Regions from separate parts of the Shewanella sp. Actino-trap-3 genome, predicted to be linked through region 1. Evidence: predicted binding sites of a transcription regulator. Region 1 holds the regulator's gene; the other holds the start of a gene.
The links. Region 1 encodes FliA, which starts transcription of late flagellar genes. Its sites were predicted from a motif close to CTAAAGNTNNNNNNNNNNNNGCCGATA; they were not measured.
Positions count from the first base shown of each region.

Region 2: CXF80_RS01695 (flagellar protein MotY) is a predicted target of FliA. The motif match lies at 1,514-1,540, and genes of this name have one in related genera.

Region 1 is NZ_PJCE01000001.1:1,805,308-1,809,019, forward strand. Features, by position in the region: gene CXF80_RS07650 (chemotaxis protein CheA) at 1-35, opposite strand, end outside; gene CXF80_RS07655 (protein phosphatase CheZ) at 51-788, opposite strand; gene cheY (chemotaxis response regulator CheY) at 802-1,185, opposite strand; gene CXF80_RS07665 (RNA polymerase sigma factor FliA) at 1,230-1,949, opposite strand; gene CXF80_RS07670 (MinD/ParA family protein) at 1,942-2,823, opposite strand; gene flhF (flagellar biosynthesis protein FlhF) at 2,828-3,712, opposite strand, start outside.
Region 2 is NZ_PJCE01000001.1:383,358-387,069, forward strand. Features, by position in the region: gene CXF80_RS01685 (peroxiredoxin) at 1-579, shown strand, start outside; gene rnt (ribonuclease T) at 721-1,386, opposite strand; gene CXF80_RS01695 (flagellar protein MotY) at 1,574-2,443, shown strand.

The sequences.
Region 1 (3,712 bases):
TCCTGGAGTATCTCTTCATCAACATCAAAAGACATTAAATTGACTCCTAATTAGAAACCCAGACTTGATAGCAGATCATCTACTTCATCTTGACCAGTTACCACATCTTCACGCCGTTCAGCATGCATAATGGGACCTTCTGCTTCTATTTTATTATCGTTTATAGTAGGCAATAATTCGCTAGCATTATCACCAAACACTGTTAGCATTGAAACCAAATTAGTTTCTACTTCACGAACTAAATCAATCACTCGACGGATCATTTGACCGGTCAAATCTTGAAAGTCTTGCGCCATTAAAATTTGATTTAACAGCTCGCGAAGGCGATTAGAGTCATGCTCGCTATGCGACATAAACTGTTGAACATCATGACAAAGTGACTTAAATTCACCCAATTCTATATCACGACGCATCAATTTATCCCACATGGGCGTCACTGATTGTATATTGCTAATGATGGTATCGGCCAAAGGAAGACATTCTTCAACTGCATCCATGGTTTTATTTGCAGCTTGTTCTGTCATATCGATAACATAGTTCAACCTTTCTTTAGCATCCGGTATTTCGGTATTCGCTAATTCAGATAAACGGTTATCAACTTGGAAATCTTTTAGTGCACTGTGGAGTTGTCGAGTTAACTTACCGACTTCTTCAAAAAGCTCACGCTGCAATGGCGTGGCAAGCTCTCTGATGTAATCATCAGCTTTTTCTTGATTACCCGAGGTAAGTAATTCAACAAGTTCTTGGGCTTGTTCAAGAGTGACCAAGCCCGATATTGATGCCTGCATGACTAATCCTTGGTTATGCGAGTCGTTCAAAGATTTTATCTAGCTTTTCTTTTAACGTAGCGGCGGTGAAAGGTTTTACTACATAACCATTTACACCAGCTTGCGCTGCAGCAATAATTTGTTCACGCTTAGCTTCAGCGGTTACCATCAATACAGGTAAATGCTTTAACGAATCATCAGCACGAATGGCTCTAAGTAAATCAATACCTTGCATTCCAGGCATGTTCCAGTCTGTTACTACAAAATCAAAATCGCCTTTTTGTAACATTGGTAGGGCTGTTGAGCCATCATCTGCTTCTTGAGTATTATTGTATCCCAAGTCTCGCAACAAGTTCTTAATGATACGCCTCATTGTTGAAAAATCGTCAACAATAAGAATCTTCATATTCTTGTCCAAGGTTTCCTCCGGTGAGCTGACTCTCGTTCGCTCTATATAAGTTATTATTCTTGTGTCCAATGCTTGAGTTTGGCTTTTAACCTGAGCATTGCCTGACTTAATATCTGGCTTACTCGCGATTCGCTAACTTCAAGGATTGCACCAATTTCTTTTAAATTTAATGCTTCGTCATAATATAACGACAGCACTAACGCATCTCTTTCTGGCAATGTCTTAATTGCTTCAACCAATGCAGATTGAAATTGAATTTCAGCAAGCGAGTCAAAGGTTTCATCTGGCGATTCGTTGTCTGTGATTAACACATCTTGCGCAACACCAAGATCTTCTATACCGATGATTTTACCAACAGAAACATCATTTAAGATGTGATGGTATTCATCAAGCGACATATCAAGTTTTTCTGCAATTTCAGTATCATGAGCATCACGTCCAAGCTTCTGCCCTAATTCATCAATCACTTGTGCTACACGACGATTATTACGATGAACTGAGCGTGGAACCCAGTCACCTCGGCGAATTTCATCTATCATTGCACCACGAATTCGGATACCAGCAAAGGTTTCAAATTTGGCCCCTTTACTATCATCAAATTTTGATGAGGCCTCAAGCAACCCCATCATCCCAGCTTGTAATAGGTCATCGAGTTGCACCGATGCTGGTAATCTTGCCAGCATATGATGAGCAATTCTTTTAACCAGCGGTGCATACTGTTCAACAATAGATGTTTTGTTATCGAACTGAGTATACGCTGCGGCTTTATTCACCCGTTCTTCCTTCTTGTATCGGCTTACGTTGTACAAGACGTTCAACAAAGAATTCTAAATGGCCGCCGGGCTGTTGTGGCACCGGCCAGGTCATAACTTTATTGGCTAATCCATGGTAAGCAATAGCTGAAGGAGATTTAGGATACGCTTCAACAACTAACTTTTGCTTACGAACCGCTTTACGTAAATTCTCATCAAAGGGTATTGTTGCAACCAGCTCTAAAGCAACATCTAAAAATCTATCGGTCACTTTACTCAGTTTTGCAAATAATTCCATACCTTCTCGTAAACTACGCACCATATTTGCCACAATTTTGAAGTGGAACACACCATGCTCGCGACTTAAAATTTTAATCAGTGCATAAGCATCGGTAATCGATGTCGGCTCGTCGCAAACAACAATTAATACATCCTGTGATGCACGAGAAAAACTCAGCACCATATCTGATATTCCGGCAGCAGTATCAACAATTAAAATATCGAACTGAGTACGCATTTCACTAAATGCACGGATAAGTCCGGCATGTTGTGCTTGCGTCAATTCAACCATCGCTTGAGAACCTGACGTAGCAGGAACAATACCGATCCCTTTGGGTCCGCGCACAATGATGTCATCTAATTCGGCATCACCGGACAAAACATGAGATAAATTTTTCTCAGCGCGGATCCCCAGCATGACATCGACGTTGGCTAACCCTAAATCGGCATCAAGTACTAATACGCGTTTGCCTTTTTCAGCTAATGCAACGGCGGTATTAATTGACACACTGGTTTTGCCCACTCCGCCTTTACCACCGGATACGGCAATTACTTTAACTTTATCGTTATTTGGTTGATTCATCATACGTAAACCACTTGCTTGATCCCGTGTCATAACTTTACTCAAATGCATAGGCGTTGTCATTAGACCACGCTGTGTCTTGTGACGATTGTTGTTCTGTTTCATTTAATGCCGCCAGAGCCTGCTTAGCCAACTCTAGGGTATCAGCCACTTTCATGTCCTCAGGAACACGTTGGCCGTCAGTAACATAGCTCAATGGTAACTCATTTTGAATCAATACGCTCAAAGCACCTGCAATTGATATTGATTCATCTAACTTGGTTAAAATCGCACCCGCTAATGGGATCCGTTTAAAATGTTCAACCGCATCTTGCAATACGCGACGTTGACCGGTCGCCGACAAGACTAAGTAGCTCCTAATTGGAATTCTACTATTGGCTGTTAAATTATCTAGTTGCTGATATAAACGCATATCTCGCTGCCCCATACCCGCCGTATCAATTAACACTAACTTACGATTTCTAAACTGATAAAGAATTTGTTCTAATTCAGTTAAATCATGAGCTTGTTTAACCGGACAGCCCATTATTTTGCCATAAGTGGCTAATTGCTCATAGGCGCCAATACGGTAATGATCTGTGGTAATCAATGCGACCTGCTCTGGTCCATGATGGGCGGCAAATCGGGCGGCAATTTTAGCTAAAGAAGTCGTTTTACCAACACCCGTAGGACCCACAAATGCCACAACACCACCCCGTTTGACAATATCATCGCCTTGGTTGTCGAGTAAGTTGGCTAAACTTTGCGGTAATGCGCGCACTAAATCTGCTGGGGTGTAATGTTGGCTTAATCCCGCTAGTTTAGCAGCTACTGCCGGAGAAAACTCTGCGGCAATCAATTTACTTTCAAGCATTGCTCCCACAGGATCGGTCCGCTTTTTTTGGTCTTTCATTAACGATGAAACTTGATGAGTTAATAAGCT
Region 2 (3,712 bases), 1.4 Mb from region 1:
CCAGATTTTACCGCAGCAGCCGTTCTTGGTTCTGGTGAGATTGTTGACACATTTAACCTCGCTACCGCAATTAAAGGTAAGCCTGCGGTTATTTTCTTCTACCCACTCGATTTTACTTTTGTATGCCCATCAGAGCTAATTGCTTTTGATCACCGCATGGAAGAGTTCACCAAGCGTGGTGTTGAAGTGATTGGTGTTTCAATTGACTCACAGTTCACTCATAACGCATGGCGTAACACTCCAGTAGACAAGGGGGGTATTGGCCAAGTTAAATACACACTAGTTGCTGACGTTAAACATGAAATTTGTAAAGCATACGACGTTGAGCATCCAGAAGCTGGCGTGGCTTTCCGTGGTTCTTTCTTAGTAGACAAAGAAGGCCAAGTTCGTCACCAAGTGGTTAACGATTTACCATTAGGCCGTAACGTTGACGAAATGATCCGTATGATCGACGCTCTTCAGTTCCATGAAGAGCACGGTGAAGTTTGTCCTGCTGGCTGGTCAAAAGGCGAAAAAGGCATGACTGCTAGCACAGAAGGTGTCGCAGCATACTTAAGAGATAACTCTGACAAGCTATAATCTAGCGGATTAGAGACAATAAAAAAGCTGCTTCGGCAGCTTTTTTATTGAGTAATATTACTATTTTTATCGACCGTTCTAGGGCGATATAGCCTGCTTGAGATGCAATTGTTATCCCGAGCGGAAGTTACCTAGTATCCATTATTCGCTGGCTGGATCGCTCTTCTCTTCCACAGCGGCTAATGGCCAACCACCTAATGCTTTCCAACGATTGACGATAAGGCAAAATAATTCGGCGGTGCGTTCGGTATCATATAATGCTGAATGCGCTTCTTTGTTGTCGAAATCGATGCCAGCCATTTTACACGCTTTAGCCAATACCGTGTGCCCAATAGCAAGGCCAGCAAGTGTTGCGGTATCAAAGCTCGCAAAAGGATGAAAAGGAGAGCGCTTTAAACCGTTTCGTTCTATGGCCTTGTTCACAAACCCTAAGTCAAAAGCGGCATTGTGAGCGACAATAATACTGCGATGACAATCTACTGCCTTTTGGGCTTTTTTGACTTCTTTAAAAATCTCTAACAAAGCGACTTTTTCGTCTACCGCACCACGAAGTGGGTTGGTGGGATCGATACCATTAAAAGCTAAAGATTCAGGCTCTAGGTTCGCGCCCTCAAAAGGCTCAATATGAAAATGAAGGGTTTTATCAAGTTCAATGACCCCATCACTATTCATTTTTAATAAGCTGACGGCAATTTCAAGCAACGCATCGGTATTGGCATTAAAACCCGCAGTTTCGACATCGATAACAACAGGGAAATAACCACGAAAGCGGTGTTTAAACTTATTAGCGTCGCAAATATCAGTCATTACAGTCTTTATCCTCAATAGCTATCATTCATCGGTGCAAATGATGTAGGCCGAGTATTATGCGCAAACTCAAGCTCAGTGTCATGTTTGATTGTGGTTTTTATCATCGATTAAACATGATTGTTGACTAAAGGAACTGACTTTGTGGCCGATAGAAAGTATGTAATCAGGTATATAGGGTGTTTTTATGTGGCGAAAACTGATAATTCTCGCAAGTTTGTGTCTTTGCTCAACGGCTAATGCTGATTTGAGGCACTACGTGGCGTCGCTCGAAAACTCAGCATGGCGCATTGGTGAGAGTAATCCGATAGAGTGTCGTCTTGAACATGATATTCCTGACTATGGTCGCGCGGTGTTTACCAGTAGGGCAGGTAAAGATTTGAATTTAAACTTCACCTTAGATATGTGGCTTAAGCCTGATGCGGTGACCAAGGCAACATTAATTAGCCGAGCTCCGAGTTGGCGTCCTGGGCATAATTCCAAAGAAATCACCCAACTGACTTACAACAAGCAATTTAATGGTGAAGTACCCAAAAAAGCCGCTTGGTCGATGTTGAATGAATTGAGTCAAGGAATGGAACCCACTTTTTACTATGCTGATTGGTATAATCACAACGCTAAGATTGCAGTGGGATTGTCGTCGGCTAATTTTGGCGGTAAATATCGTGAGTTTCGTGCTTGTTTAGCTAATTTGCTGCCTTACAGTTTTGATGATATTGCTTTTACGGTATTACATTACCAAGAAGGCGGGGTCGATCTGACGCGTTTCTCTACCCACCAATTACAAAAAATACAGCGCTATTTGTCTTATGACTCTGAAGTGGAACTCGTTCTTATTGATGCTTACACTGACAGCTACGGTGGGCGCTTGGTTAACCAAAAGGTGTCAGATAAACGGGCTGACTCAGTGAAAAATATTTTAATTGCTAGCGGTATTACTAAAGATCGTATTCATACCGAGGGGCATGGCGAAAAACGTCATGTTACTGGCAATGACCTTGCTGAAGAACGTAAGATGAACCGCAGAGTTGTGATTAAAATAACCAAGCCGATATAAACCCACCTAATGTCTTATTAACTGCACTACTAAGCGCAGTATTGACCCTATTTAGCCCGTAACAAGATTAGCTATCTATTTATTCAGTTGTTGTATGTATATTCCGCCACAGTAGCCTCTTTTTCTCGATACCATTGAGATATAAATAATAATCAATAAACGGGTTTTCCACGCTAAGGCATTATATCAACGCTCATCAATAAGGCCTCACTCGGCGGTCATTCAACATTCGTTAGACCAAGCTAATACTAATATAAAAGAGTCATTTGCAAACGATTGTTGCTCTTTTAGAGCCTAACGAGTAAAGCGATGCAAGCGTGTCTCGTTTTCCTCCATATTGATTAGAAAGACTCAATTTTTTCTCCATTAAATGGCTTGAATTGAAATGCTCTAATTTGTTCGCTTATAAGTTTGTTTATGAAGATACTGAAAAAAAGGCAAAAAAAGACCCACTTAATCCAAGTGGGCTAAATAATTTGCAATCAACAAATTTAAGGAAGGAAGTCAAACATAAGAACTAAGGATAACTGAAGTATTGGGTTACATCAGTTTGGCGTTCTTGGTTTTCAACATCTAAATCAGATGTGTCCTGAAAACAAGGTCATAGTAGAATGAATACACTCATCTGGCAAACTAGAAAAAATACGCATTATGATTAGTAAAACTAATGCTTTTTAGTGATCTTAATATGGTTTTTATACGCTGAACGGCTTATATAGTGGTTTTTTAGTTTGTTATATACATTTAATGCATAATTATTCGGATTAGTTAATTTTAAAACAATATTATTTAACAAATAGAATATATCTTGCTGTGACATAAAGCATGTTTATCTTCTTGATGTTGATAAATATGGCTCTTAACCAAGGTAAACATCATCAAGCTACTTATATCTGAAACAGAATAAACTCCGAAAATGTCTTTGTGAGGCTAAGTTCATATCCAGTGATAAACGCGCTGAATAATCTCCCTTCTTGAATCACTGAAGACTTGATTACTGACAACGTAAGCATCCAATATTATTAGATGATATTTTATTCATGTTTACATTTTACAGGGCGTGGGATGATAAGTTGCAGTGCGCGGTTTACGTTCACCTTGGCCGCGTTGCTTTTAAGGCTTTTTTAGGTTTTTAAGTGGCTAGAACTAGGCCGTTGTCACCAATAAATGTTTTATTTGTATGCCATGTTTTGTTTAATAGGTCGTTAATTTTTTTGGAAAATACATTAATAAAGCTTCATCTCTTACAGTTTCTGAGGTTTTTCGTGT